Linked DNA regions of Rudanella lutea DSM 19387. The protein of the gene in region 3 interacts with the protein of the main gene of each other region in a pairwise test. Links are inferred from orthologs where the notes say so. Each region holds a gene or a part of one and is shown on either strand. Other genes may lie near its edges. The genes, in order: RUDLU_RS0121545, RUDLU_RS0123255 and RUDLU_RS0116910.

The links.
Region 1: the proteins of RUDLU_RS0116910 (region 3) and RUDLU_RS0121545 interact in binary tests that used the Escherichia coli proteins (3 or more experiments, as listed by UniProt). The link is inferred for Rudanella lutea DSM 19387 from one-to-one orthologs.
Region 2: the proteins of RUDLU_RS0116910 (region 3) and RUDLU_RS0123255 interact in binary tests that used the Escherichia coli proteins (3 or more experiments, as listed by UniProt). The link is inferred for Rudanella lutea DSM 19387 from one-to-one orthologs.

The regions. Positions count from the first base shown.
Region 1 is NZ_KB913013.1:5,242,577-5,252,768, forward strand. Bases 4,146-7,077 are described here. They hold RUDLU_RS0121545 (acyl-CoA thioesterase), read right to left. Parts: upstream 5,854-7,077; coding sequence 5,437-5,853; downstream 4,146-5,436. Other genes in these bases: mog (molybdopterin adenylyltransferase), read right to left, coding at 4,146-4,539; RUDLU_RS0121540 (phosphatidylinositol-specific phospholipase C/glycerophosphodiester phosphodiesterase family protein), read right to left, coding at 4,549-5,316; RUDLU_RS0121550 (alpha-amylase family protein), read left to right, coding at 5,911-7,077. Also shown: RUDLU_RS0121515 (PVC-type heme-binding CxxCH protein), read left to right, coding at 1-1,079; RUDLU_RS0121520 (polysaccharide deacetylase family protein), read right to left, coding at 1,221-2,174; RUDLU_RS0121525 (PepSY-associated TM helix domain-containing protein), read left to right, coding at 2,397-3,479; RUDLU_RS0121530 (DUF1090 family protein), read left to right, coding at 3,584-3,817; more of mog, read right to left, coding at 4,006-4,145; more of RUDLU_RS0121550, read left to right, coding at 7,078-7,869; RUDLU_RS0121555 (hypothetical protein), read left to right, coding at 8,028-8,531; bla (class A beta-lactamase, subclass A2), read left to right, coding at 8,572-9,480; RUDLU_RS0121565 (SPASM domain-containing protein), read left to right, coding at 9,658-10,192.
Region 2 is NZ_KB913013.1:5,656,742-5,666,894, reverse strand. Bases 3,122-6,014 are described here. They hold RUDLU_RS0123255 (alpha/beta fold hydrolase), read right to left. Parts: upstream 4,988-6,014; coding sequence 4,256-4,987; downstream 3,122-4,255. Other genes in these bases: RUDLU_RS0123250 (hypothetical protein), read right to left, coding at 5,297-5,914; RUDLU_RS0123260 (aspartate aminotransferase family protein), read right to left, coding at 3,122-4,082. Also shown: RUDLU_RS0123275 (hydroxymethylglutaryl-CoA lyase), read right to left, coding at 1-782; argB (acetylglutamate kinase), read right to left, coding at 854-1,654; RUDLU_RS0123265 (Rossmann-fold NAD(P)-binding domain-containing protein), read right to left, coding at 1,861-2,847; more of RUDLU_RS0123260, read right to left, coding at 2,949-3,121; ATP-dependent Clp protease ATP-binding subunit ClpX, read right to left, coding at 6,031-7,281; RUDLU_RS28025 (lysoplasmalogenase), read right to left, coding at 7,452-8,261; RUDLU_RS0123235 (Brp/Blh family beta-carotene 15,15'-dioxygenase), read left to right, coding at 8,465-9,430; RUDLU_RS0123225 (bacteriorhodopsin-like), read left to right, coding at 9,618-10,153. UniProt on the Escherichia coli protein: The physiological role of BioH is to remove the methyl group introduced by BioC when the pimeloyl moiety is complete. It allows to synthesize pimeloyl-ACP via the fatty acid synthetic pathway through the hydrolysis of the ester bonds of pimeloyl-ACP esters.
Region 3 is NZ_KB913013.1:4,077,109-4,087,074, forward strand. The notes cover bases 1-2,706. They hold RUDLU_RS0116910 (acyl carrier protein), read left to right. Parts: upstream 1-1,086; coding sequence 1,087-1,326; downstream 1,327-2,706. Other genes in these bases: kdsA (3-deoxy-8-phosphooctulonate synthase), read right to left, coding at 1-775; fabF (beta-ketoacyl-ACP synthase II), read left to right, coding at 1,441-2,694; rnc (ribonuclease III), read left to right, coding at 2,695-2,706. In the rest of the region: more of rnc, read left to right, coding at 2,707-3,459; RUDLU_RS0116925 (Hsp20/alpha crystallin family protein), read left to right, coding at 3,674-4,126; RUDLU_RS0116930 (Do family serine endopeptidase), read left to right, coding at 4,424-5,941; nagB (glucosamine-6-phosphate deaminase), read left to right, coding at 6,090-8,051; RUDLU_RS0116940 (aldose 1-epimerase family protein), read left to right, coding at 8,162-9,025; RUDLU_RS0116945 (heavy metal translocating P-type ATPase), read right to left, coding at 9,133-9,966. UniProt on the Escherichia coli protein: Carrier of the growing fatty acid chain in fatty acid biosynthesis.

The DNA.
Region 1 (10,192 bases), 1.2 Mb from region 3 along the record:
CCCTGGTTGCTACGCTGGGTAAGCTGCCTAAAAATCGGATACACCTGCTCGAAGGAATGCGCGATGCTGTGGAAGGTCGCTCGGATCTGACGGCCCCGGCCAACTGGGAGCCGGTATATGCCCGCCTGAAAACCGACCCCGTAGCGGGTAAGCTGGCTACGCAGATTGCGGGTCAGTTTGGGGGTATCGAAATGGCCCGGAAGTCGATAGCGACGCTCAACAATGCCAAATTGCCAGCCGAAACGCGCGGGAAAGCCCTGCGGGCGTTGGCCCTTCAGCAACGCCCCGAGTTACCTAAGCTCCTGCCGGGTTTGCTGGCCGAACCGGGTTTACGGATGGAGGCTATCCGGGCGGTGGCTGGGTACGACAATGAGAGTCTAGGTAAACTCCTGCTTGAGCGGTACGCGGGTTGGTCGGCGGCCGAAAAGGCTGAGGCTATCCAGACGTTGGCCTCGCGACCACGCTACGGCTGGATGCTCACGCAGGCTTTGGCCAAAAAGCAGATCGATAAGCGCGAGGTGCCGACCTACGTAGCGCGGCAGTTGCGTCGGGTGGTAGGCAGTGGATTTGTGGAAGTCTGGGGGCCGATTGACCATGTGGCGCTCGATGAAAAAGCCTACGCCCGCTACCGGAGTCTGCTTACCGACAAAGCCGTGTCGGGGGCCGATGCGGGCAAAGGCCGGCTTGTTTTTCAAAACACCTGCGGCCCTTGCCACAAAATGTACGGTGAAGGCGGCACCATCGGCCCCGAACTAACCGGCTCAAACCGGGCCAACGTCGACTATCTGCTCAGTAACATTCTGGACCCCAGCGCCGAAATTCAGGACGATTACAAAATGGTGGTGGTTACCACGCGTGACGGCCGCACCTATGTGGGCAACGTAGCCCGCGAAAACGAGCGTCAGCTGACCCTGCGGGTGGTAGGGCAGGAGGCTGTGATGATCAACAAGTCGGATATTCAGGCGCGCGAGGTAAACCCGTTGTCGATGATGCCAACGGGTTTGCTGGAGTCACTTTCTGAGGCCGAGGTGAAAAACTTAGTGGCGTTTCTGCGGACAACTACGCCCGTGAAGAAGTAAGCGAATCGGGTGGTCTTGTCTTTCAGAGATGTCATCTTTCTAAACAAGATGACATCTCTGAAAGACAAGACAGGCATCAAAAAAAGAGAGCGATGACATCTTTCCAAACAAGATGTCATCGCTCTCTTTTTGGGAGCAACCTTATTTAAAGCTCGCCCGCATATTGCCGTTGAGCGTTTTGGCCGACCAGTAACCGCCCGCAATGATCCGGCGGATGGTCATGAGTGGGTCGGTCGGATTCATTTTTTTCTCGGCCAGTTGGTACGCGGTCAGGTAGCCTCGTTTTTCAACTTCCGGTAGGGCGGCCTCGTTCCACAAACCAAATGGATAGGCGAAGTGCCGAACGGGCTTGCCCGTGATTTCTTCCAGCTTCGTTTTGGGTTCTTCCAGCTGTGTTTTCCAGTCCTCGGCCGTGGTCAGTTTTTTTACGTTCTGGTGATCCCAGGTGTGGGCACCAATGGTATGGCCCTTATCGGAGAGGTCTTTGAGCTGGGTTTTGTCCATGTAATGCTGCTTACCCCGTCGGCCAATGGCTACCGTCATGATGTAAAATGACCCTTTGAAACCGTACTTGTTCAGTACCGGCAGGGCGTTGGTGTACTGCGTCAGGTCGCCATCGTCGAAGGTGAGCATCACTGGTTTTTCGGGCAGTTTGGCTCCTGTGGTCAGGTAAGCATACAGTTGGTCGGGCAGAATGGTATGATACCCGCTGTCGGCAAGCATTTTCATGTGCTGTTCAAACGTAGCCAGGGGCACAATGTAATCTTTGGCCGTTTTCGAATCCGTACCCTTCCAGTCGCGAATCTGGTGGTAGCATAGCACCGGCACCTGTTTGCGGCCAATAATGGTCGCGGCATCGGCTATTTTGCCTGCCGGAATCGCCGTCGGGTCGCCTGCACCGGCTGAGGCCGTGGTGTCAATCGCCGTGCCGTCGGTGGCAGCGGTGTTGGCCGTAGCAGCGCCCGCTTCGGCTGGGCTTGTGGTGGTCTCGGTGGCGGTTGCATCGGCCGGTTTACCCGTCGAATTGCAGCTCATGAGCCCGCCAGAGAGTAAGGCAGCGGTCAGGGCCGACCAGAAAAGGGGAGAACGTTTCATTGGTACAGGGGCAATACCGGACTCGGCATAAACGTCGTCCAGTCCAAACAGTTTACGGGCTGTTTGGACCAGGAGACGCCCGACGGCCCGGTGGGTCGCGTCTTAAATTTTGTCGGAAAATAGTAAAAGGCATCTTAGTTTACAGGACAACAGGAATTAAAATTCGCTAATGCCTTGTGGGGGTCTTTCGCTTATATTGCCCTTTCAATTCCTTACATCCTCATGCTCACTGATAAACTTGTTTTCCGTATTCACCGGCTTCTGGGACTTACCGCCGGTTTATTTATTCTGATGCTTACCCTCACGGGCTCGGTATTGGTGCTCGACAGTCAGGTGGACGGCTGGCTCAACCCCGGTGTCGTCACGGTGGCCCCTGGCGAGGCCCGGCCTGGCGAGGCCCGGCCTGGCGCGGCCCGCCAACCGGCCGATGTGCTGTTGGCCTCGGCCCGGCGGCAATACCCCTCGGCTACGTTGCTCAACATGCGCCTGTACGCTGGCGAACCCGACCGGGCTACCCGCGTTGAGCTGAAAGAAAAAGGGGAACGGATTTGGGTGTACGTGAACCCGTACACAGGTGCAGTAACGGGCACCCGCGAACGCGAAAAGGCGTTTGTGCGCCGGATGCGCGAACTCCATGAGAGTCTGCTCTGGGAGCCTTACGGTGGCTACATCATGGGGTTGGTGGGCTTGTGCCTGCTGGGCTCGGTGCTAACGGGAGCCTGGTACTACCGCAAATCATTGTTGGGTGTATTTTCGATGGGGGTGCGCTGGAACAAATCGCGCCGGATTGTGTACGCTGATCTGCACAAATACCTCGGTGTAGTGGCCTTGCTATTTATGACCTGGATGGGGGCTACCGGGGTGTTTTTCCACTGGGAGCATCTTGAACGGTCGTTTGGCAACGGACCGCAGCGACCCAAAACCGAGGTAACACCGCCAACCATCACCACGGTGGATGCGTATCTGACACGGAGCCAACAGGCGATTCCGCAACTGACGCCCGACCTCATCGCCTTTCCCGAAGCGCCCGACCGCCCGCTTGTGGTGCGCGGTAACACGCCCGAAAGCAACCGGATGCTGGGGCGGTTTACGGCCGCTGTGGAGTTTGATGCCCTCACAGGAGCCCAACAGAAGGTGTTTCGGGCCGAAGAAGCGGATGCCGAATACAAACTGGAACACGTTTTCGAAGAACTGCACTTCGGCCGGTTTGGTGGTCCGGTGACCCAGATTTTGTGGATTGTGATGGCGTTGGCGACGGCCGTAGTGAGTGTAACGGGCCTGCTAATCTGGTGGGTCAAGCGCTGACGTATAGGGCCGTTCGCTCAGCTTTTTGGCCCTTACAGCCGGGAAAGTAGTTCGACTAATCGTACAAACAGCGGATTGTCCGCTTTTACGAAACGAACTGAAAGATGAAAACTAAACAGTGGATGAGCGCACTGGCTCTTGCAGCATTGATGGTGACAACGCAGGTGGCCTGTGATTCGAAAACAGAAAACAAAGCCGAGGAAGTTCGGGACGAGCAGGAAGACCTGAACGAAGCCAGAGCTGAAGGTGACACCAGCGACATCAGAGAAGAACGGCAGGAGCTTGACTCGGCCAAAGCAGAGTATGACTCGGCCGTGAAAGACGCCCGAAACAATTAATAGTCACCCCTGAATAGAGAAGGGCCGCCTGATGAGGGCGGCCCTTTTTTTACCACCCCCTGATCCCCTCCTTGAAATAAGGAGGTGGAATCATGAGTCAGTGTTGAATAACAAAAAGATACCTATAGTTTTTGTGATTGTTTGGTAAGCTACCCCCTCCTGTTTTCAGGAGGGGGCAAGGGGGTGGTTTAACCCTTCGGCCGGAAAACAGGCATCACTGTCTCGTCGGTGGTCAGGAAGGGGCCGCCGATCAGGTCAATGCAGTAAGGGATGGCCGGAAACACCACCGACAGACATTGCTCAATAGCGCGGGGCCGACCGGGTAGGTTGAGCAACAGGGTTTTGCCCCGGATACCCGCCGTTTGGCGCGACAAAATGGCCGTCGGAACGTATTTGAGGCTTTCCTGGCGCATCAGCTCGCCGAAACCGGGCAGCATTTTGTGGCAAACGGCTTCGGTGGCTTCGGGCGTCACGTCGCGGGGGGCCGGGCCTGTGCCGCCAGTAGTTACAATCAGGCAGCATTCCTGTACGTCGGCCATTTCGATAAACGCGGCAGAAAGCTGATCCTGCTCGTCGGGGATAACCCGGTAAACCGGTTCCCAGGCGCAGGTGAGGTATTGGTTGAGCAAATCGACCACGGCTTTGCCCGGAATGTCTTCGTAGACACCGGCACTGGCGCGGTCCGATACATTGATAATGCCAATTCGAATAGGAGGGGTCATAGCGTCTGATTACAGCGATTTGCGGCACTCGGCCACTTTGTCGGTATTGAGAACGTCAACGCCCAGTTTGCGGAGTTGTTTCCAGGCGTTTGGGTTGTCGGGCGTGGCCCAGAACCGGATCATTTTGTTTTGGTCGTGCGCCCGCCGAATCATGCGTTTCAGTTTTTCGCGGTCAGCGTCGGGCAGGTCGCCGTTGCCGTCCCAGCGCGAATAATTGTAGAAACTATCGCTGATGAGCGCCACCCGCCGGACGGTTTCGTCATCGTAAATCTCGGTCGGCCGCCCGTCGAACTGCACAAACAGGGGGTAATCAATCATGCGTTCCACCTTGGGTCGGCTGCCGCTGATAATCACCTGAATCCCGTTGGGGTTCGAGAAGGGGTTAAAAATGTCGATGTTTTGCGCCAGCCGCGCTTGCAATACCGGCCAGATATCATCGAATTTGTCTTTGAGGTCAATAACGAGCGCGGGCCGGTACGTCCGGTCGGAGCTGATACGCCCCCCGTTCTGGGCAAACAGCCGCACAATCGGGTTCAGGTAAAGCGAGTCGAGCGTACGGGCCGGGTTTATGTCTTTCCGGTCGTGGGCAACCATCAGCTTGCCATCTACCAGCCAGATATCAGCCTCGATAAAGTCGGCCCGGTTTTCGAGGGCGGCCATGAGCGGAACCGGTTTTTCGTAGTCGTTATGGGCGTGGATTTTTACGGAACCCGACCGCTGCGCCCATATCGTGGGCGAAATGCACAACAGCAGACACCAGAAAAGGAGAGTCTTCATGAACGGAATGTGGTTTAGCGTTTTCGGTTGATGGTTTTCAGTTTTCAGTGGATTGTGCATATCGGAGCCGCTTCGTATTTATTCACTCTTTCACTCATTATATGTAGAGTCAACTCGGTCTTAAAACTCCTCAAATTGCCCAATAGCCAGCCGAACAGCTTCTGGCAAGGGGGCGGGCTGGCGCGTAGCCGGGTCGGTGTTAACGTAGATGATCTCGCCCGTGACCAATGGTTGGCCCGCCCGGTCTATAGTTAAACGAAACGGAAGGCTGCTGTTGCCAAACCGGCTTACCCGGACGCCAATACGCAGCTCGTCGTCGAAAAAAGCCGGTGCGAGATATTCCAGCGTAGCCTTGCGGACGTAAAAGGCCCCGCCAATGGTGGCCGGGTCGGTAAAACGCATACCCAGGTTGCGGAAATACTCGGTAATGGCTACGTCGAAATAATTGAGGTAGTGCCCATTGAAAACAACCTGATAGGGGTCTACCTCAGACCAGCGTACCCGAATCGGGTGGTGAAAGCGAAATTCGTCAGGCATGGTAAATTCGGTCAGCGGTGCCGTCAAAGATACGCCATGCTGTTTATCTTTGTCTCTATGCCAACCTCTGTAGCTGATTTTCAAGCCGACTGGCAACAGCATTTTGCCGCCTACCTCGACCGGTTTCAGGCCGGTCAGCAGTCGTTTGTGCCGAAACTATTGCCGCAAACGGCGGTTCGTTTCTCGGTGTATCAAACGCTGGATATTCTGCACAAACGTTTGGGTAACGACATTCTGCGCCGGGCGCTTGATCCGGCCGAAACCATTCCGAGCCCCGCCATTAGTGAGCCCGACGGAACCTGGCTCAAAAAAGCCAATATGGTAGGCGTAAACGTGCGTACGGTGGGTTCGTTCTGGAACGTGATCAACTACGTACTTACGTTGCCGGCCTGCCACGATAGTATCCACCTGCTGCCCATCTGGGAGCCGGGCGTGGTGGGTAGTTTGTACGGCATGGTGAGCTGGCAGATAAACCCCGAGTTTTTCAGTGTCGATCTGGCCCGGTTTGTGCCCGCCCTCGACACCGTGGAGAAGCAGCTTAAAGTGGCTGTCAACCTGATTCACGCGCTGGGCCGGACTGTCGGTATGGACGTGATTCCGCACACCGACCGCTTTTCCGAAATGGCTCTGGTGCACCCCAATCTGTTTGAGTGGGTACACCGCGAAGGCTACCGGCTCGTAAACCATACCGAAAGCGTGTACCGGCAGGTTGAAGAGGTGATCTGGCAGTTTCTGAAACTTAAAGGAGCCGCCGACGGCACACCGCTTTCGTTTACCAAAGAGGTTTTCTTCGCGCACAACATCCCGTTGCTTACCGATGAGCAGCGCCATTCGATTCTGTTTGGCCCGCCCGGCGACTACACGGGGCGGCTCATCCGGCGGCTCAAACTCATCAGTCACCTTACGGCGCAGGGTTACGAAACGCTGCCCATGACCATGGCTCCGCCGTACCGGGGGCTGCACATTGTGCCCAACGATTTTGTGACCGACGAGTACGGCCAAATCTGGTATCAGTACGCCTTCAACCGGCCCGAGCCTATGTCGCGGGTATTTGGCCCGTTGGCACGCTACAAGTTTCACCATAGCAAAGACGACAACCGCGACTGGGAACTCGACTTCGAACGGCCTAATCTGCCCGCCTGGAATTACCTCTGCGACCGATACCTGACCTGCCAGCGGGCGTATAACTTCGATTTTATGCGGGGCGACATGGCCCACGTGCAGCTACGCCCCACGGGGGTACCCGCCGAACCCGATGCTTACTACGATCCCCTGCGCGCCGTAAAGCATCACATTCAGAAGCAGGGCGTGCCGCATTTTGGTTTTTTTGCCGAGACGTTCCTGGCCCCGCCCAACACCATGGCTTACGGCAACGAACCCGACCACCTCGAAGCCATCGATGCCGACTCGACCCTGGGCGATCTGCAATCGTGCGTGGTGGGCTCGGTACTGTTTCAGAAACGACTCAGCGATTACGACGAGTGGCTCCGCACCCGGCGGTTTGCCCCCAACTTTACGGTCATGACGGCCGATAAAGACGATCCCCGTTTCGACGAGTTTTACCGCACCGGCAACCTGTTCCGGTACTTTGTGGCCCTGTTTCTGACCGATATGCCCAGTTACGTATCGCTTGGGTTTGAGGTGCGTAATCTGCATCAGGAGCGCGGAGCCAATGAGGAATACACCAAGCTGTACGTATTTCAGATCAACGACGACGGTGAGGTAGACAAGGTGACGCACGGCCCGTATCGGTGGGGCGACAATATGGAGCAGTTTGAGGCCATCAGCCGGATTCGTCTGTTTGCCGAGCAAATCTGGAGTGAGATTGGCGGCAAGGCTGTGCGCTGGATTCTGGAGCCGGGTCGCGCCGATTACATCGCCTGGACCCACGCTGACGATCCGGCCTATGCCTTTGTAGCTGGCATGACAGCCCCCCCGCCCGACTCAATCCCCGGTATGCCGGCGGGCTACCTCACCTTCGAAGAAGAAAACTGCCGGGTGTACCGGTTGCGGTGAGCGGGGGATTTTGTTCGTTAAACTCAACCAATCAAAACTCGTACGCCATTTTTTTGCAACTTACCGGCAATCGGTCGGCTTCCTCAACCGGCGCCTGATCGACTCAATAAGTGGTTTGGTGATTGATTTAAAAACCGATTCTCAGAAACGTCTTATACATGAACTTTCAGCTCACTTCTAACTCAGGCCGGGGCAACTTTACGATAACAGATCAGGAAGGAAAAGCCCTTTCAACCATCGCCTACGAAAGCTGGTTTTCCAGCACGGCTTCGGCTACTGTAGATGGGCGGGAGGTGGTCATTAAGTCGCGAAATATCTGGAGCTCTAATTTCGATGTATTCGTCGATGGCGTGGATCGGGGCGATATTACCTTCAACTGGAAAGGGCATATCATCATCAAACTGACCGGCGAAACGGGCGCAACCCAAACGGTTCGATTGCGCATGAAGGGCTTTTGGAATTACCATTTTGTGCTCGAAAATGAGCAGGAAACGATTCTTATGGAACTCCGCCCGACGTTTAAATGGCAAAAAATGAATTACAATTACGACGTTCACTTTGCGCAGGATACCGTTTCGTCGTTTGATCGGGCATTGTTGCTAATCATCTGCGGCTACGGGGCCAATCTGTACATGACCATGATGGCGGGTGCTGCAGCTTAAATCTCTCCTCCGTCAATCTCCCACCACCTCTAACCTGTTTATGAAACAGTTATTCACCTTCGCCCTTCTGGTTTGGGTGGTGGTAGCTTGCCAGCCATCGGGCCGAAACACAGACCCGTTACGAACGGAAATTCAACGGATTGTAGCGGGCAAAAAGGCCGTGGTGGGCGTTTCCATTATTGCCAACGATGGCAAAGACACGCTGTCGCTGAACGGAGATCGACGTTTACCGTTGCAGAGCGTATTCAAGTTGCATATTGGGTTGGCCGTGCTGGCGCAGGTCGATAAGGGGCGGTTTACGCTGGACCAAACCGTGGAGGTTCGGAAAGACGACCTGCTGCCCGATTTATGGAGCCCACTCCGCGACGAGAACCCGAACGGGGGACTTTTCTCCATCGCCAAGCTCATTCAGTATGCGGTTTCTCAGAGCGATAATGTGGCATGCGACGTGTTGATCCGGTTGCTGGGTTCGCCCAAAGCCGTAGAAACGTACATCAAAGAAAATGGCGTTGAGGAGATTGCCATCCGGTTTGCCGAGAAAGAAATGCAGGCCGAGTGGGACAATATGTTTCAGAACTGGACCACGCCCAAAGCCGCAAGCAAGACACTGCAAACGTTTTATGATCCCGAGGGTAAGCGGCTCTCCAAACGTAGTTACGACTTCATTTGGCAGACCCTCCGCGAAACGAATACGGGTGTGAACCGGCTGAAAGGCCGCTTGCCTGCCGGTACCGTGGTAGCGCATAAAACGGGCTCGTCGGGTACCAACAAAGCAGGCCTGACGGCCGCTACCAACGACATTGGCTTGTTATTTCTGCCCAATGGTGAGCCCGTGATCATCAGCGTTTTCGTGGCCGACTCGCAGGAGAACGAGGCCACGAACGAGAAGCTCATTGCCGACATTGCCAAAGCTACCTACGACTTTTACACGACCCCGGCGAAGGAGTAGTCGGGTTGGAGTGGTGACTCTACCTCAAGAATGGCTTTTTATATCGGTGTGAACTATTCTATCGTTTGGGTTGTGGGTATGAACAAGATCCCCCAATTGAGTTTTCAAATTCAGGCGGTACTTCGTGCACAATAATCCGAAGCCAGCTGCCCTTGAGGGAACGTAAGAAACCTTCTTATGAAAAGTGACTTTCTGGGCGGTAACCTGCGTGATGGCCTGAACTTTGTATCGAAACTGACTCCCCGGCGGGTGGCCAATGCGCTCAAAGTACTGGCCAGTTACTACCGGTCGCGGCAGACGGGCCGGGCCGAAGCGTGGGGATTACCCATGTCAATTTCGTTTGAACCGACAACCTCCTGTAACCTGCGTTGCCCGGAATGCCCCAGTGGCCTACGCTCTTTCACCCGGCCCACGGGTATGCTCGGTGAGGAGCTGTACAAACGCACCATCGACGAGCTGCACGAAACCCTGCTTTACCTCATTTTTTACTTTCAGGGCGAACCCTACCTGCATCCGCAGTTTCTGGAACTGGTGCGCTACGCGGCCGACCGCAACATTTACACCGCCACCAGCACCAACGCCCATTACCTGACCGAGGCCAACGCCCGCAAAACGGTGGAGTCGGGTCTCGACCGGCTCATTATCAGCATCGACGGAACCACGCAGGAGGTGTATCAGCAGTACCGGGTGGGAGGTAAGCTCCAGAAGGTAA
Region 2 (10,153 bases), 1.6 Mb from region 3 along the record:
TTGAGCCCCTCAACCCCTACCAACGGGATAATTTCTTCGGTTGGCAGATTCCCCGTAAGGTCGTCGGCCGCCATGGGGCACCCGCCAAACCCGCGCAAAGCCCCGTCTATTCGGGTCACCCCTGCCCGTAGGCAAGCAGCTACCTTCGGGCGGGTTTCACCCGGTCGGGTATGCAGGTGAGCGCCAAATTCTACACCGGGAAATCGAGTCAGCAAATGCCGGAATAACGACTCAATTGCCGCCGGTGTCGATGTACCCACGGTATCCGACGGGGCAATGATTCGCACACCCAGATCAACAAGCTTTTGTGTGAACAAACCAACCCGTTCAGGGCTATAGGGGTCACCATACGGGTTTCCAAAACCCATAGATAGGTAAACCACCAGCTGTTTGCGGGCCTGCTGGGCCATCCGTTGCATCTCGGCCAAATCGGCAAGAGCCTGGTCGATACTCCTGTTCGTATTGCGTTGCTGAAATGTTTCGGATACCGACAACGGAAACCCGATGTACCCGATCTGATCGTGGGTGAGTGCCTCGGCCGCTCCGCGCAGGTTGGCGACAATGGCCAGCAGATGGGTGCGCGTTGTGGTAAGGTCGAGCCCGGCCAGTACGTCGGCGGTATCAGCCATTTGCGGAATGGCTTTAGGCGACACGAAGCTACCAAAATCAAGCGTGTGAAAGCCGACCCGAAGCAGGGCATTCAGATAGCAGATTTTCAGGTCGGTGGGTACAAGATGCGGCAGGCCCTGCATGGCATCGCGGGGGCACTCAACAAGGTGCATAGGCAAGCAACAGAAACAGATGTAAGGTTTCTGCACCTAAAACGGCCAATCGACACAAAAAGTTAACCAGTTCAGGCAGGCGTTGGCAAACGCAGGGTGGTGCCAGCTCCCTCTCCGGTTACGGCAGCAGCCACTTCATCGGCGTGGCAAATCACCACCCGCGATACGCCCTTGTCGAGCGCATTAAAGGCATTGTCGAGCTTCGGAATCATGCCTTTGTTGATGGTGCCAGCCGCCTTGTGTTCGGCGTACAGGTCGGGGGTAAGCTTGCCCATAACGCTATTATCATCGTCGGGGTTGGCCAGTACGCCTTTCTTTTCAAAGCAGTACACTAACGTAACCGAAGCCCGCCCAGCCATATCAACGGCAATAGCCGACGCCATTGTGTCGGCGTTGGTATTCAGTATGTTACCTGCCTCATCGTAGGTCAGGGGTGCGTACACAGGCGTGAGGCCTTGCCTCAGGAAGTACAGAATCTGCCCCGAATCGACCTCAATCACATCGCCTACAAACCCATAATCGATCTCTTTGACGGGCCGCTTACGGGCCAGTACCGTACCAGCATCGGCACCGGTAAGCCCAATGGCATTGACTCCCAGTGCCTGTAATTGGGCCACTAGTTGTTTGTTTACGAGGCCACCATAAACCATCGTCACCACGTCGAGCATAGGGCGATCGGTAATCCGCCGTCCATCGACCATGGTTGTCTGCACCCCTAATTTCTCGGCCACCTGGGTAGCCACTTTCCCTCCGCCATGAATCAGGATTTTATCGCCGGGCAGCCCCGCAAACGCGGTCAGAAACCGTTTGAGTGCATCCGGATTGTCGACCACATTACCACCAATCTTGATTATAGTCAGTTGGGTACTCATGAAGAAGTTAAGGTTTTGGGTTTATGGTTTTCGTTTGCCATACACGCCTACAAAACAGCAAGATACGTGAATAAATACGGAACAATGCATAATGAACAGAGATTTACCTTACTGATTATCAGACCATTCATTCTACATTATTCACTGTACATTATACAGTCAATTTCGGCTATACACCTGGCTGTGCGAAGCGCGTGGACGTAGAATTACAGCGTAAGCAGAATTTCTTTCAGTACCGCCTGCGCCGACCATTCGCGGTTGGCTGCCTGCTCAATCACCAGCGACTGCGGGCTGTCGAGCACATCGTCGGACACTTTCACGTTCCGACGCACGGGCAAACAGTGCATAAACTTACCGTTATTGGTCAGCTGCATCTTATCCATAGTTACCATCCAGGCCGGGTTTTGCGTAAGCACCTGTCCGTAATGCGTGTACGACGACCAGTTTTTACCGTAGATAAAATCGGCTCCTTCGAAGGCTTTCTCCTGATCGTACTCAACGCGTGCGTTGCCGAGGTACTCGGGGGCCAGTTCGTATCCGGGGGGGTGCGTCACAACAAACTCAATTTCTCCAGCATTGGCCAGCGGATTCATCCATTCACAAAATGAATTGGCAACCGCCTGCGGCAATGCTTTAAAATGCGGGAGCCACGTCAGTACCACCTTAGGGCGGGCCGGCATGGCATAGGCCGCTTTTGCCTCGGCAATGGTGATACAGTCGGCCAGCGATTGCAGCGGGTGCCGGGTAGCCGACTCGAGGTTCACAATGGGTTTACCTGCATACTTCCGAAACTGACTCATCACCAGCTCGCGGTAGTCTTTATCGCGGTCTTTCAGCTCGGCAAAGGCCCGAATTCCGATCACGTCGCAGTAGCGCCCAATCACGGCTGCCGCTTCCTTCACGTGTTCGGCTTTGTCGCCGTTCATGATAACGGGGTGGCCTTCAATCATTTCTTCCATTTCAAGCCCCCAGCTATCCTGCCCGACGTTCATAACCATCACGTTCATACCCAGATTCTGAGCCGCTTTTTGGGTACTCAGCCGGGTACGCAGACTCGAATTGAAGAAGATGAGGCCAATGGTTTTGTTTTTGCCGAGGTGCGCATCTTCAAACGGATTGGCTTTCACATACAGCCCCTGCTTAACGAGGGCGTGAATATCAGTGACGTCGGTGGGGGAAATGAAATGCTGCATAATGAATCGTAAACCCAGGAGACGAACACCCGTCAACGACAAGCTCAATTGGTAGCCCGTGTTCTCCTGTGTTGGTAAAAGTGTTTTTGTCAGGAATATCGTTACGATTGAACGGCCAGGCAAACGCTCAGAGCCTCCAGAAACTGATCGGCTTCGGCCTGTCCAACGGCCAGTGACGGCAACAGACGAACCGTGTTTTTGCCTGCTACCCCCGTAAAAATATGGTGATCGTACAGCAGTGTATTCCGTAGCGACTCCACCGGAAAATCGTACTCGATTCCGATCATGAGCCCGCGGCCACGCAACTCTTTGTAGCCGCCAATCTGCCGGATACCATTCATGAGGTACTCGCCCATTCGGGTGGCATTGTCGATCAGGTTTTCGTCGCGCATGATGTCAAGAACCGCGATGGCTGCCGTGCAGGCCAGGTGATTACCGCCAAACGTGGTGCCTAGCAAGCCGTAACTCGCCTTGAACTTGGGTGAAATAAGAATACCTCCAATCGGGAAACCGTTGCCCATGCCTTTCGCCATGGAGATAATATCAGCCTGAATACCGCTGAACTGATGCGAGAAAAACTTGCCGGAGCGACCGTAGCCACACTGCACACCGTCCAGAATAAGCACGGCACCTGTTTCGTCGCAACGCTTCCGCAAAGTTTGCAAAAACGCATCCGAAGCCACCTGAATGCCCCCTACTCCCTGAATTCCTTCAACGATCACCGCGCAGGCTTCGTCGGTAATTCCTTGCTGGGCAGCTTCGGCATCATTGAACGGCAAAAAGGTAACGTGCTCACTGTAATTGACCGGAGCCACAATAGCCTTATTGTCGGTAGCCGCCACAGCACCAGCCGTGCGACCATGAAACGCCTTACTAAACGCAATCACTTTTTTGCGGCCGGTATGAAACGACGCCAGTTTGAGGGCATTTTCGTTGGCCTCGGCCCCCGAATTGCATAGAAACAGGGCATAATCCGGGTGTTCCGACATCTCACCTAACTTATCGGCCAACTCCTGTTGCAACGGAATCCTGACCGAGTTCGAGTAAAACGAAATTCGGTTTAGCTGCTCCGTCAGGGCCTGTACATAACGCGGATGCGTGTGCCCTACCGAAATTACGGCGTGGCCACCGTACAAGTCCAGATAACGATCTCCCCTGGTATCCCAAAGGTAGCTGCCCAACGCCCGAACGGGTTCCACATCGTTCAGCGGGTACACATTAAATAACTCAGCCATCGGCAGTAGAGGGCGTCAGCCGTCAGTACGACTGCGCACATTTCATGTTTCGCAAAAAAAGAAGAACAAGATTACGGATTTTTAGGGGAATAAGGGCTAAAAAAAGCAAAAAGGAAGCACTCGGGCCTCCTTTTTGTAAACTTGACAAGGCCAGCCGCCCGGCCGCCCTTCCCCTATACACGCACCAGAAATTCGCGCAGAATTCGAAGCGACTCCTCGGGTTGCTCTATCATACCCAGATGCCCGGCATTGTCCAGCCCCACAAACGCCCCTTTGTCATTGAGCAGATCGGCCATTTGGGTGCTTTTCTCAAACGGAACGAGGTTATCTTCTTTGCCGGCAATCACGAGTATTGGAAACGACGCATGTTGCAGCACCGCCGAACGGTCGGGTCGGGCGGCAATGGCACGTACACCCGCAGCCAGCGCATCAGGAGGCAGCTGTGAGCCGATTTCGATACGCTTGGCAACCTGTTCGCCCAGCGCTTCACGATGCGACGATGCCACCATTTTGGGTACCGTCTCTTCGACAAAAGCCCGGCTACCCTGCTGCTGAATTTGTTCAATAGCGGCCTGCCGTTTCGCTTTCCGTTCGTCATCGTCGGCGAAGACCGTCGAGTGAAACAAAACCAGCCCACTCACCAGCTCGGGGTGATACTCGGCAAAAGCCAGAGCAATGTATCCACCCATCGAGTGCCCTATCAGCACTGCCTTGTCGACCTGAGCTGCCTGCAGCATGCTGTACAGATATTCAGCATAGGCTTCAATGGTAGTATGGTTGGCAAGGGCTGAGAAATCGGGTTTGATCAGCTGATAATCCTGAGCGAGTTCGGTGTACAAGGAGTCCCAGATCGACGCATCGACCCCGTGCCCATGCACCAGCACCACTGTTTTTTTCTGATCCATACGGTTTTGATTGAGTGATTGAGTGAATGAGCGATTGAGTGAATAGGGCCAGAGCGTTTCACACAATCATTCACTCCATTATAAGTTAATGCACAATAAATAATGTACAATGGAAAAAGCTCAATGCGCTGGTCATCATCGTTTTCACTATTCATTCTACATTATACATTTCATTCCGATTCAATACATAAAACATACAAAAACAAAGCGCCGGGTGGCCGCACGAAGCCAATCTTCATGCGATCACCCGGCGGCTCTCTGGTGGATTCAGGTCTTCAGACCGACACGGTCGCGTGTCTGAGCCTTCGGTTATCGCAACAGATCAACCAAAATCAGTACCAGACCTACAATCAGGGCAATAACACCCAGCGGGCTGGCTACGCCAAGCAACATCAGGATCAAACCGGCAATGGCAATGATAGCCCCCAATGTGAGCAGGCTCTTCGCCATTGGCTGGTCAGGAGCCATCTGCTTCTTGATCTTTTTGTCGATCTTCTTCACCATGGTCCGCTCCATCAGGTTCATTTTCTTGGCAGCCGTGTTTGATACAGGTGCCATGGTTGCCTGCTGAGTGGTGGCGTCGAGCATGGCGTTGATCTTAGCCATTTTCTTCTGCACCCGCTTGTCGGCCATTACCTCTTTGTTACTGGCAACGGCTTCGTTCAGCTGCGCCCGAACCGTAGCCAATTGAGCTTGTGGAGCCACTGGTGCAGCGGGGGTTTCCACGTCAGGCGTTGCTACCGGAGCCTGCACGGCTACCGGTGCTTCATTCTGAGCAGGCGCAATGGTTTGTACAGCCTCCGTTTTGGTAACCGTAGCAAACTTTTCGGCAGGGGTGCGCTGAATGGTTGCATACGGACGGCTGCAGGCAGTGAACAGGGCCGTTCCGGCCACGAAAAGGGTGATTCGTTGGGCAAAAGTTTTCATCAGATAACGTTTTTGTTTAATGGTGAACTACTCAGATTTCACCGGTCTAACAACGCCCTGATGACTTTGTTGCTAACAAATGACGCAGTTCCGAAAAAGCGAGGAAACGGTCCAGATTAGGCCGCAGCCGACGTATCGGACCACCGCAACATGCCCTGAAACTTCGAATCGCCAAATTTCTGGCGCGCGTAGTCGAGCGATACCGTAAACTCCTTGATGCCGGGTTGCGACGGCAACTCGTACATGGCATCCAGAATGATGGATTCGCAGATCGAACGCAGGCCCCGCGCCCCCAGGTTATAGGTGAGCGCCTGATCAACGATAAAGTCGAGCACTTCGTCGGTCCATTTCAGCTCAATACCTTCCATTGCAAACAGTTTATTGTACTGTTTCGAGATGGCGTTTTTGGGTTCGGTCAGGATCTGAAGCAGAGCCTTACGATCGAGGGGTTCAAGGTGAGTCAGAATAGGCAACCGGCCGAGCAATTCGGGGATGAGGCCGAACGATTTGAGATCCAGCGCCGATACGTACCGCATCAGGTATGACTTTTCGGAGCTCTCGTGGAGCCGACGCTCGCCCGAGAACCCAATGGGCCGTGAGTTGACGCGCTTGGCAATATGCCGCTCAATGCCGTCGAAAGCTCCTCCACATATAAACAGAATGTTTTCGGTGTTGAGGGCAATCATCCGCTGATCGGGATGCTTACGGCCACCCTGCGGGGGCACGTTCACCACCGATCCTTCGAGCAATTTAAGCAATGCCTGTTGTACCCCTTCGCCACTGACATCGCGGGTAATTGAGGGGTTATCCGCTTTGCGCGCAATTTTGTCGATCTCGTCAATGTACACGATACCCCGTTCGGCCGCATCGACATCATAGTCGGCTGCCTGAAGCAGGCGGGTCAGTATCGTTTCCACATCCTCGCCTACGTATCCGGCTTCGGTAATCACGGTGGCATCGGCAATGCAGAAGGGCACTTCCAGAATCTTGGCAATCGTGCGGGCGAGGTAGGTTTTACCGGTACCGGTTTCGCCCACCATCAGAATGTTCGATTTTTCGATCGTTACCTCATCGGCCGACTTCGGCTGCATCAACCGTTTGTAGTGGTTGTACACAGCCACCGTCAACGCTTTCTTGGCCTCGTCCTGCCCAATCACGTACTGATCGAGGTGCTTTTTCATGTCGACCGGCTTGATCAACTTGATATCAACCTCTTTAGCCTCGGTCCGTTGCGGCTTCATTTCCTGCAACACCACCTGATGCCCCTCTTCAATGCAATAATTGCAGATGTGGGCATCCAGGCCAGAAAGTAGCAGCATGACCTCATTTTTGCGTCGGCCGCAGAACGAACAGTTAATATTTGGCATGAATACGTGTCTATTTCGGGTAGAAAAATGTGATACGGTAACGGAGCGTTGATATTGTTTGTTAACCGAAACCGCACAAAAAAAGACCTGATGCGAATCAAGTCATAATAGGCTAACAAAAATAAAGGCATCGTGCCGAAAACCCAAGTACCTGTTTATCCAAAGGGCAGCTACAGAACGGCCTCTTCTGCCCCCTCCACATCGGCGGTTGCCTGCACCACACCCGTCACAATCAGGTATTGCGCAGCAGCATACGTACTCATAACGATCAGGCTGGCAACAGGCAACGGGAATGCAAACTTATTTAACGCGATAGCCGAGTCGGAGAGCATAAACAATACGGCCCCCGCCACTACCTGTCTGTAATTAGCCTCGGTCACAGCCTCCCGGCGCATGGCCGCCATGATGCCCATCAGCGCAATACAGACTACATAACCCACTACCGGGCCAAGTAATCCGGTTGCACGCAGCGGCTTGTACAGATACAGCAGAAATCCGGCCGAATACAATCCAAACGGAATGGCCCGAAGCGCAAACTGGCGAGCCGACAAGCGCACTCCGGCATCGCTAAGTTGCCCCCAAAAAGAGGCTATATAGGCCAGTTGCATAAACAAAAACGACCCCAGCCCCACCACAAACAAGTCGATTTCCCGAATCATCAGAAACACATCGCCGAGCAGGGCAAATACCATTCCGACAAACAGCCACCGCACGGGTCCGCTCTCCTGCCAGTGTGCCCGTTTAAACACCACCCAGGTCATGAGCGAGAGCATAATGAGCGGCTTGCATACGTAATGTAACACGGGTATGCGCAGTAGGTCGCCCGTGATTTCGAGAGCCGTTACGAGCAACAACCAGATAAAAAGCGGACGAGAAATCATACCGGCCAATGAAGAGCAGTTGTGTAAGCCTGCAATTTGGGCCCATCCATCCACATAAACAACATCTCGTTTTTCCTGATCCAGTTCGCGAAATTCCATCTGTCTACCATCGTGCAAAAACGCTCAGTACTGGACATTAGATGTTGGACATTAGACGTTAGACCTTCCTATATAAAGGTAGTAAGTCTAACGTCCAGTGTCTGAAGTCCGAAGGTCCAGTACCGAGGCAAAAACGCTTAAACATCCGGTTCGATATTGAGTTTGAACAGATTAGTACTAAGTACCAACCGTACACTTCACCGATGATCCGCTTACTGACCGCCCGGGTTTGGCGTCGCCTGTACCAAACCCCTACCCTTCTGACCATTCTCGTTGGTCTCGTTTTAGTCACGTACCAATTCGTGATAGGCTCTCTCCCCCAAACGCTTCAAGTAGGTTTTTGCGCCTTTATGCTCGCCGTTGCGGGTATCCCACACGGGGCTCTCGATCATTTGGTCGAACACGAACGATCCATCCGGCTCCACAAACCGTTTTCGTTCAGGCGGTTTATCGCTAAATATTTGCTCACGATGGGCCTCTATGCACTTGCATGGCTATTTGCGCCTGTGCCTTGCCTACTGGTTTTTCTTTTGATCTCAGCCTGGCACTTCGGCGAAACTGACCTAAACAACGCCCCTCAAACACCGTACTGGCTTATCGCCCGGCTTGCGGCTGGCGGCTTTGTTCTGGGGTTCATTCTTTTAACCCATGCCGACGAAACAAGCCCGATTTTGAGCCGCATCGTGCAGGCCGACGCTCAGGTTATGCAGGTTTGGCAGTTTGCTGCCGATCGGGCCGGGGCTGTTTTACGCGGTTGGGCTACGCTAATTTTAGTGTTGACCATGCTGGCTTATAGCCATCACCCAATTTCACTCAATGGTGCTCGAATCATGCGTTTGCTCACCATTCTTTTACTGGCTTACTTTTTACCTTTGCTGCCTTCATTTATGTTGTACTTCGGTGGTTGGCACGCCCTCTCCTCATTTGCTACCCTTCAGAATTTCCTGCCTGTAAATAACCAAAAACCGTATGGCGCCCTGAAACATATCTGGGTAAAATCGCTGCCTCTTACGCTGCTTTCAATCTTCTTTCTCCTTCTTTTTACAGTTAGTTGGCAAACCATTTATCCTGATTTCGACCCTTTACCACTTTTGTTTATCTTTTTGTCATTAATCACTTTACCTCATATTGAGGTTATGTACGGAATTGACAACAATTTAAATAACTGATTATCAATGTATTAGTTTCAAATAAAATAAATAAAATTGACTAAGTAAACAGATTTCACGTACCGTTGGATAAAAATATTGTTTAGTTTTTTTACAAAAATCTTAAACAATAAAAATGAACACTCTGTTGATGTTTCAATAATTAATTGCACTTTTTCAGTTTGTTCACTTTTTCACTTCAACTACAATGCTTAGTCAACTTAACTCAATTTTGCTGGAGGTACTTCAGCCAGGTGATGTGATCGGTTTCACTTTCTTTACCGGTTACATGTCCATGTTTGCCGCATCGGTCTTCTTCTTCATGGAACGTGGTGAGGTCGACGGTAAGTGGCGTACATCACTGTTAATTTCGGGTCTCATCACCATGATTGCGGCCGTACATTACTTCTACATGCGTGGGGTATGGCTTGAGACCAAAACGTCGCCCACCGAATTTCGGTACATCGACTGGACCCTCACTGTACCACTGATGTGCGTCGAGTTTTACCTGCTGATCAAGCCCTACGGCGGCAAAACGTCAACCCTCTGGAAGCTGATTGGCTATTCGGTATTTATGCTGGTGACTGGTTACATCGGTGAAGCCATTGACCCAAGCAACACCATTATCTGGGGTGCCGTATCGACGTTAGGCTACCTCGGCATTATTTATGAAGCCACCCTGGGCGACGTAAAAAAGACGGCCGATGCTTCACCCAATCCGGAGGTTGCCAAAGCCGTGAAACT
Region 3 (9,966 bases):
GCAAGGCTTCTAACTGATCGAGGGGGAGCATGTTGGCACCGTCTGACTTGGCGCAGGATGGATCGGGGTGCGTTTCGATGAAAAGGCCGTCGGCCCCAACGGCAATGGCCGCCCTGGCAATGGTAGCAATCAGGGCCGGTTTCCCACCCGTGACCCCCGATGACTGGTTGGGCTGCTGCAATGAGTGGGTGCAATCCATCACAACCGGCACACCAAACGACTGCATGGCCGGAATATTCCGGTAGTCGACAACCAGGTCGCCGTAGCCAAAGGAGTTACCCCGGTCGGTCAGAATCACCGTAGCTTCCGGGTTTATAGCATGGACTTTTTCGGCGGCAAAATGCATACTCTCGCCCGACAAAAACTGGCCTTTCTTGATGTTCACGGCCTTACCGGTGCGGGCGGCAGCCTCCAGCAGTTCGGTTTGGCGGCACAGAAAAGCCGGAATCTGTAACACATCGACAGCCTCAGCAGCCATAGCGGCTTCGTCGGACTCGTGAATGTCGGTCACCGTTGGGATGTTGAAAGTAGTACCAACCTCCTTCAGGATCGACAAGGCCAATTCATCACCGATGCCCGTAAACGAGTTCGCTTTGGTTCGGTTGGCTTTGCGGTACGAACCTTTAAAAATGTACGGAATTCGTAGCTTATCGGTAATGGTAACAATGCGTTCGGCAATTTGCAGAGCCATGTCGCGGCCTTCAATGGCGCAGGGACCAGCCATCAAAAAAAAGTTGGGCGAATCAGTATGGCGGAGCTTCGAAAGTTGGATCATACGTATTGGTAGCCTATTGAGGCATACAAAGGTGCAACGGATTTTAGGAACTCAGTAGTTCGGTATCGAAGCCCTCGTATAGCCGCCCGATTCGGCGCTTTGTGCACCAAAGAGTACGGTTTGGTAGGAAAGAGGCTTTAGTAGACGGTGTAGGATTAAACTCTATAGTCAATATATAAACTACTATAAATCAATAATTTATATTTAATTACGGCATAGGTATTAACGCCCAGGCTACAAAAAAATTGTTTGACAATGATAGGGGAAATGGTTTTCTTTGTGCCGTTTTTCAACCCCAATTGACTACTAAAATGTCAGAAATTGCACAAAAAGTTAAGAACATTATTGTTGAGAAATTAGGTGTCGAAGAGTCTGAGGTTACGCCTGAGGCAAGCTTCACCAACGACCTGGGGGCCGACTCGCTTGACACTGTTGAATTGATCATGGAATTTGAGAAAGAATTCAACATTTCTATCCCTGACGATCAGGCCGAAAACATCGGCACCGTTGGTCAGGCGATCACCTATCTCGAAGAAAACGCTGGCAAGTAAGCCTGCACAGGGCCTTCTACCTGTTTGAGTCTTTAGGTTTTCTCTTCGAAAGCTTAACTACTCAAACACGTAGCGCCTGTTTTCTTCTTATTATTCCATCTGCAGTTTTCCTGTATGACCTTCCGACGAGTAGTAGTTACGGGCCTTGGTGCCCTCACCCCCATCGGTAACGATGTGCCCACGTTTTGGGATGGCTTGGCCGCTGGTGCCAGTGGTGCCGGCCCAATCACCAAATTCGATGCGAGCAAGTTCAAGACCCAGTTTGCCTGCGAACTGAAAGGGCTCGACGTTACTCAGTACATCCCTCGTCAGGATGCGCGCAAAATGGACCCCTTCACCCATTACGCACTGATTGTGGCCGAACAGGCAGTGCAGGACTCGAAGCTGGACCTGGAAAAAATTGACAAAAACAAGGTCGGCGTTATCTGGGGATCGGGTATTGGAGGTCTGAAGTCGTTTGAAGACGAGGTGATCGACTACGCCAAAGGCGACGGTACTCCTCGGATCAATCCGTTCTTTATTGTTCGCATGATTGCCGACAGTGCACCGGGCCAAATCTCGATGCGCTATGGTTTCCGCGGACCCAATTACGTGACGGTATCGGCCTGTGCGTCGAGCCTGAACGCGATGATCGATGCGTTCAACTACATCCGTCTGGGCCGCATGAATATCTGCGTGACCGGGGGCTCCGAAGCCGCCGTCACCAAAGCCGGTATTGGTGGTTTCAACGCGAACCGGGCCCTCTCGGAACGCAATGATGACCCCATGACGGCCTCTCGCCCGTACGATAAAGACCGCGACGGTTTTGTACTGGGTGAAGGCGCCGGTGCCCTGATTCTGGAAGAGTATGAGCATGCCAAAGCACGGGGCGCCAAAATCTACGCCGAACTGATTGGCGGGGGCATGTCGTCCGATGCGTTTCATATTACGGCCCCGCACCCCGATGGGTTAGGTGCCCGTTTGGGTATGCACGATGCGCTCGATGATGCCGGTATCAAGCCCGAAGAAATTGACTACATCAACACACACGGCACCTCGACGCCCGTAGGCGACCCGCAGGAGCTGAAGGCCATTCACCAACTCTTTGGTGACCATGCCTTTGCCATCAACATTAGTTCGACCAAGTCGCAGATTGGCCACCTTCTCGGAGCGGCCGGGGCGGTGGAATCCATTGCCTGTCTGTTTGCTTTGGAACGCCAGATTGTGCCTCCAACGATCAACCACTTTACCGACGATCCTGAGATTGACCCCCGGTTCAACCTGACGTACAATCAGGCCCAGCCCCGCAAGCTGACCACGGTCATGAGCAACGGATTCGGTTTTGGCGGGCATAACGCATCGGTTATTTTCCGTAAACTTTCCGACTAAGTGCAACTCGCTTTGCCTCGTAGCTACTTTGCCACGTTTCTGAACCTTTTCCGCTCGCAGGATGCCGACAAACGGAAAAAGTTAAAGAATGCTGTCGCCCATATTATCGGGGAAAATCCGTCGAACCTGCGCCTGTACCAACTGGCGCTACGGCACTCGTCGGCCTCCCGGGAGACGGTCATTGTAGGCTTTCGCGAGTCGAACGAACGACTTGAATACCTTGGCGACGCCGTACTGGGTATGGTCATTGCTGAGTTTCTATTCAAAAAATACCCGTACAAAGACGAGGGTTTTCTGACCGAAATTCGGTCGCGGATTGTGAACCGGGAGATGCTTAACGGTATCTCGCGCAAAATCGGCCTCGACCGGCTCATCGAGTACGACGGGGCCCGTACTAAAAGTCTGCCCGCCCGTACCTCTATGTATGGCGATGCGCTGGAGGCTCTGGTTGGTGCCATTTATCTCGATAAAGGTTTCCGGTTTACTCGCCGGTTTATCCTGAAGAACCTGCTGTCGCACTACGATATCGACTCGCTGGTGCAGAACAATGCCAATTTCAAGAGTCGCCTGATTGAGTGGGCGCAACGTGAAGGTAAAGAAGTACGGTTTGATATTATTGCCGAGAAAGGGAATAGCCATTACCGGGAGTTTATCGCGCAGATCGTGATTAACGAAGAACCCTTTGCCACGGGTAGCGGCTATTCCAAAAAGAAAGCGGAACAGTCAGCTGCCGAGAAAGCCCTTGAGCTTCTCGATGCCAAGTAGACGTAGCTCAAACTGTATGATACCCTGAATGCCATGTGCCCAAACACATGGCATTTTTTTGTGGAGTATAGGCCGGGCTTTCTGTCAAAATGACCCAATTGGCGTAGTGAGAGGCTCTTTATCGTGTCAATTTGGCCGTATAGTAGGGCTGGTACAAAACTTGACTAACCGATGGTAGATAACAAATACAGAAACCGTTAATCAAACCAGTACCATGAACGCTTTAACCCGCTCTAACCAGTTCCCCTCGTTGATCGAAACGTTTCGCATGAACAGCCCCCTGGGTCGTGAAATTAACGACTTCTTCAGCCAGAGCACACAGGCGCCCAATAGTGTACCAGCCGTAAACGTAGCCGAACATACCGATGGCTTTCGGATTGAGGTAGCGGCCCCTGGCCTGAAAAAAGAGGATTTTAAATTGAGCCTGAACCATACGAACCTGACGATTTCAGCGTATCAGGAGAATAAGACTGAAGAGAAACCGAACGAAAAGTACACGCGCCGGGAGTTTAGCTATTCATCGTTTCAACGGACGTTTATGCTGCCCAACTCGGTCGACGTGGATCAGATTCGGGCTACCTATACCGATGGAATTTTGAGCATCGAGATTCCGAAGCGTGAGGAGGCTAAACCCAAGCCACCCCGGCAAATTGAAATTGGCGGTTAATCGGAACCGAACCGTGACTGTACCCGGTCGCAGGGGGCGAGGCCATACGGTTTTGCTCTCTGCGACCGGGTACGCATACGGCGGGTGGGGCGGGTATGGAGGTGGATAATTGTGGGGTGGCCCATGGTAAATTTGGCTCAACAATCGCTTGTTAATAATTGTTAAGTACCCACTTGTCCACGAATTTTTTGACCCCAGGATTCCGTTATTTTGCTGAGTAGCTCGTGACTCACAGACATGAGCAAGCTATGAAGACAACCTGTCGGATCACCGACAATGCATTACCCTCAAAAACTAATGAAAAGCAACTGGAAAGTATTGACGCTGATTGCCATCTTATCGAGTGCAATCACCCTGGCGGCCTACAACTTCCTTGGCTTTAACAAGCGGGATGTTGTATTCAATGAGTCGTCGACCCCGACCATTACGGGTCGGTTAGCCGCCCTCACGGGCAACGGGACGAGCGCACCGGGCGATTTCGCTTATGCCGCTGAGTCGGCCACCCCAACGGTGGTACACATTCGCACGACGGTAACGCGCACGGTTCGTCAGCAGCAGGTTCCGGATATTTTCCGCGAATTCTTCGGCGATGAGTTTGGTGGCGCACAGCCCCGGCAACCCCGCCGTCAGCAAGGACAAGCCTCCGGTTCGGGCGTAATTATCTCGAAAGACGGCTACATCGTAACCAACAACCACGTGGTGCAGGATGCCGATCAGGTAGAGGTGGTGATGACCGACAAGCGGAGCTTTAAAGCCAAAGTGATTGGCACTGACCCCCTCACCGACCTGGCCGTGATTAAGGTGGAAGCCGGTGGTAGCCTGCCCGCCATTACCTTGGGCGATTCAGACAACCTGAAACTGGGCGAATGGGTGTTAGCCGTTGGTTATCCGCTCGACCTGGAGTCGACCGTAACGGCTGGTATTGTTAGTGCTAAGGGCCGTGGTATCGGTATTCTGAACCAGAACGTAGATCGTAATGACCGCAACGCCGACACGCCCATCGAATCGTTTATTCAGACCGATGCAGCCATCAATCCTGGTAACTCGGGTGGGGCACTCGTCAACCTGCGTGGCGAACTGGTAGGTATCAACTCGGCCATTGCCTCGGCAACGGGTTATTACAGTGGCTATGGTTTTGCCGTACCGGTGTCGCTGGTGAAAAAAGTAACGGCCGACCTACTGAAGTACGGTAACGTACAGCGTGGCTACCTTGGTATTCTTCCGATTGAGCTGGACAGCAAACGGGCTGCCGAACTGAACGCCAAAGTGGGCCGGGGTATTTATATCGATAATGTGGTCGACAATGGAGCTGCTAAAACCGCTGGCTTGCAGAAAGGCGACGTGATCGTGAAAATGGAAGGTCAGCCGGTTGATTCAGACGCCCAAATGCGCGAGATCATTGGTCGCCGTCGTCCGGGTGATGTGATCAACGTCACGGTAAACCGGGGTGGTACCGAGCGCGATTTCAAAGTAGAACTTCGTAACCGCAACGGCGGCCGCGACGTGATCAAAAAAGCCGAGGCCGCTACGGCATCGCTTGGTACGTTAGGAGCCGAGTTTGAAGACATCAGCGCCCGCGAGCTGCAACAGGCTGGCCTGAGCGGTGGGGTGCGTGTGAAGAAGATTCTTGACGGCAAACTGGCTGAAACCGATATTGAAGAAGGTTTCATCATTGTGAAAGCCAACGGTAAGAATGTAAAAACTGTGAAAGACCTGCAAACGATCATGGCTAACGTGAAAGAAGGCGAAGGTCTGATGCTGATCGGTATGTATCCGGGAAGCTCACGGATGTATTACTACGCCGTGCCGGTGTAACGGCTGATAATAAGCAACTTGCTATACGGAGGTCTGCCCTTGATTACGGGGTAGACCTTTTTGTTTGCCTAAATTTTGTGAATAGTATTTCAGTAGTTTGGTCATTTTGTGGAACTTTGCCCCGTAAATCACCAATCTACATTCCCTCATGATCACTGATTCGCCCGTTGCGGATGCACCTAACAATCAGTCTGTCAATAATGGACCGGTACATTCGGCCATTACGTACGAAAAAATTCCCACCCACATTTATGCCGATGCCAAGGCCGCATCGCGGGCAGTAGCCCACGAAATCGCGGATCTGATCCGGCAAAAGCAAGGGGAAGGAAAACCTTGCATTCTGGGGTTAGCCACCGGATCGTCGCCTAAGACGGTCTACGCCGAATTGGTTCGGATGCACCGCGAAGAGGGACTGAGTTTCCGCAATGTCGTATCGTTCAACCTGGACGAGTACTACCCCATGGAGCCCGATTCGCTGCAGAGCTACTGGCGTTTCATGCGGGAGCAGCTATTCGACCACGTCGACATTCCGGCTGAAAACTACCACGTACCCGACGGCACTATCCGCTACGACAAAGTAGCTGAGTTTGTGAAGCGGTACGAGGAGATGATTGCCGAAGCGGGCGGGCTCGATTTTCAGTTGCTCGGTATCGGGGGGAACGGCCACATTGGGTTCAACGAACCGGGGTCGCTCATCAACTCGCATACCCGCCTGATGATGCTCGACCACTCGACACGGGCGGCTGCCTCGGGCGATTTTGGTGGTTTGCCCCGCACACCCCGCAAAGCTATTACAATGGGGGTTGCGAGTATCCTGGCTGCCAAACGCGTAGTGCTGCTCGCCTGGGGTGAGCGCAAAGCCCCCGTGATTCGCGGGGCGGTTGAAGGTACCGTAACCGAAACCAACCCGGCTTCGTACCTGCAAACGCACCCCAACGTGCTGTTTGTGATCGACGAAGCAGCGGCCTCCGAGTTGACCCGGATGAAATCACCCTGGTTGGTCGATACGGTAGTGTGGGACAACAAGATGATTAAGAAGGCGGTTACGCACCTGTCGCTGACACTGGGCAAACCGATTCTGAAACTCACCGACCGCGATTACAACGATAACGGGATGAGCGACCTGCTGGCTCAGTACGGGCAGGCATACGACATCAATATCGATGTGTTCAATCAGTTGCAGCATACCATTACCGGCTGGCCCGGCGGTAAGCCCAACGCCGATGATACCAACCGCCCCGAGCGCGCCCTGCCTGCTCAGAAACGTTGTATCATTTTCAGCCCGCACCCCGACGACGATATTATCTCGATGGGCGGTACGTTCCAGCGTCTGCACGATCAGGGACATGAGGTACACGTAGGCTACCAAACGTCGGGCAACATTGCCGTTGCCGATGATGAGGCTCTGCGATTTGCCGATTATGTGGTCGACTTCAACTCGAAATTTGGCATCAATAGCCCCGAAGCAACGCGTATTTTCCAGGATGCCGCTACGTCGCTGCGTCTGAAGAAAGACAGCGAAATGGATACACCTGAAGTGCGGCACGTGAAAGGCCTGATTCGGATGGGCGAAGCCAAAGCGACCTGCCGGTTTGTGGGTATTCCCGTCGAAAATGCGCACTTCCTGAATATGCCGTTCTACGAAACGGGTAAGGTGGAGAAGAAGCCGCTCGGCGAAGACGACGTGAAAGTGGTGATGGATTTGATCGAGAAAATCAAGCCGCATCAGATTTATGCCGCCGGTGACCTCGCCGATCCGCACGGTACGCACAAGGTGTGTCTCGACGCTATCATGGAAGCCGTACGCCGGCTGAAGCACAAAAACTTCATGAAGGACTGCTGGGTATGGTTGTACCGGGGCGCCTGGGCCGAGTGGGATGTGAGCGAAATCGAGATGGCCGTCCCGATGTCGCCCGATCAGGTGATGAAAAAACGTTTGGGTATCTTCAAGCATCAGTCGCAAAAAGACGGCGTGGTGTATCAGGGTACCGACTCGCGGGAGTTCTGGCAACGCGCCGAAGAACGCAACCGGGGTACCGCTGCTATCTACAACCGCCTGGGCCTGGCTGAGTACGAGGCTATGGAAGCGTTTGTACGCTGGAAATTCTAATAAAGAGTTAAACGGTAAGACGGGGCCGCCCGGTGGTTAATAGTTAAGAGTTGGTGAAGCGTAAGCCGTGGGCCTGCGTCAGCCAACTCTTAACTTTATATAGATGCTTTATGCTATTTAACGACATTCTCTCTGTCAATATCCGGCCGCAGGGTGCCGAGCTTACGTCTATTTTTCATAAGCCTTCGGGTACTGAGCACCTCTGGCAGGGCGACCCAGCCGTGTGGGGCTGGCACGCTCCAAATCTGTTTCCGGTGGTGGGTGGATGCCTGAACAATCAGATTTGGGTGGATGGGCAGGCCTACCCGATGGGTCGTCATGGCTTCACGCGGCAGTCGGTGTTTGCTCTTGCCGAGCAGACCGAGTCGATGGCCCGGTTTGTACTGACCGACTCTGAAGAGACGCGGGCGTCGTACCCATACCGATTTGTGTTTGAGATTGTGTACACACTTGAGGGGGCCACGTTGGCTGTTACGTACCGGGTTCGTAACACCGATGACCGCCCGGTTTTTTTCTCGGTGGGGGCGCATCCGGCGTTTAACGTGCCGTTTGGTGCCAATGAAGATTTAACCGATTATTGGCTTGAGTTTGCGTACACCGAGCCGTTGCAGACCCATCTGCTCTCGCCCGAAGGGTATTTTACCGGCCAAACTGAGCCAATTGAACAGATTGACAACCGGATTCCGCTCACCAAACACTTGTTCGACAAGGACGCGCTGGTGATCAAGAGTTTGCGTTCGCGTGCGGTGCAGATTCGAAGCAAAAACCACGACCGGGCCGTAACCGTGCGATTCGACCAGTTTCCGTATCTGGGCATCTGGGCCAAGCCCGGTGCGCCATTTGTGTGTATTGAGCCCTGGCTTGGTTGTGCCGATTCGGTGGGTGAGCCGGTGCCGTTCCCGCAAAAAGAAGCGATTCAGCAGGTGGGCGTTGGCGAGGTCTTCGAAGCTACGTTTACTGTTACCATTGGCTAGAGATGTCATCTTGTTTGGAAAGATGACATCTCTAGCCAACGCATAGTCTGAAAACGTTCAAAGATGACATCTCTCCAAACGAGATGTCATCTTTGAACGTTTTCAGACTATAACCGCAGGCTTCGCAACCGCAGGCTGTTGGTAACCACCGAAACCGAACTGAGCGCCATAGCAGCCCCCGCGAGCATGGGGTTGAGCAGAAACCCGAAGGCTGGGTACAGTACGCCGGCGGCAATCGGAATGCCGATCAGGTTGTACACAAACGCCCAGAACAGGTTCTGCCGAATGGTTTGTACGGTACGCTTCGATAACAACAAGGCTTTGGGTACGCTGTTGAGGTCGGAGGTGAGGAGCGTCATTTTGGCTACGTCCATCGCAATATCCGACCCCTTGCCCATCGCCAGACTCACATCGGCCTGAGCCAGAGCCTGCGCGTCGTTGATACCATCGCCTACCATTGCTACCACCTTGCCCTTTGCCTGCAAGGCTTTAATAAACTCCCCTTTGTCGTTGGGCATGGCCTCGGCCGTAAACTCACGTATGCCGACAGCCTTGGCGACAGCCGCAGCCGTTTCGGGGTTGTCGCCCGTAAGCAAATGCACCGAGATACCCCGTTGTTGTAACGTTTGAATAGCGGCCGCCGACGTGGGTTTGATCGGGTCGGCAATGGCAATCAGGGCCAGCAATTGATTTTGGTCGGCGAAGTACACCACCGTTTTGGCTTGTTGCCGGAGTTGTGCCGCCTGCGTCTCGGCTGCATTGGTAGCCAGGCCCTGCTCGCGCATGAGTCGGCCGTTACCGATCCAGTAGGTTTCGCCCTCAACCGTACCTTGCACACCCCGACCCGTGAGGCTTTCGAATCGGGTGGGCGATACCGCGCCTGGCCGCACACCGGCCTCTTTCAAATGCTCAACCACGGCCTCGGCCAGTGGGTGCTCCGA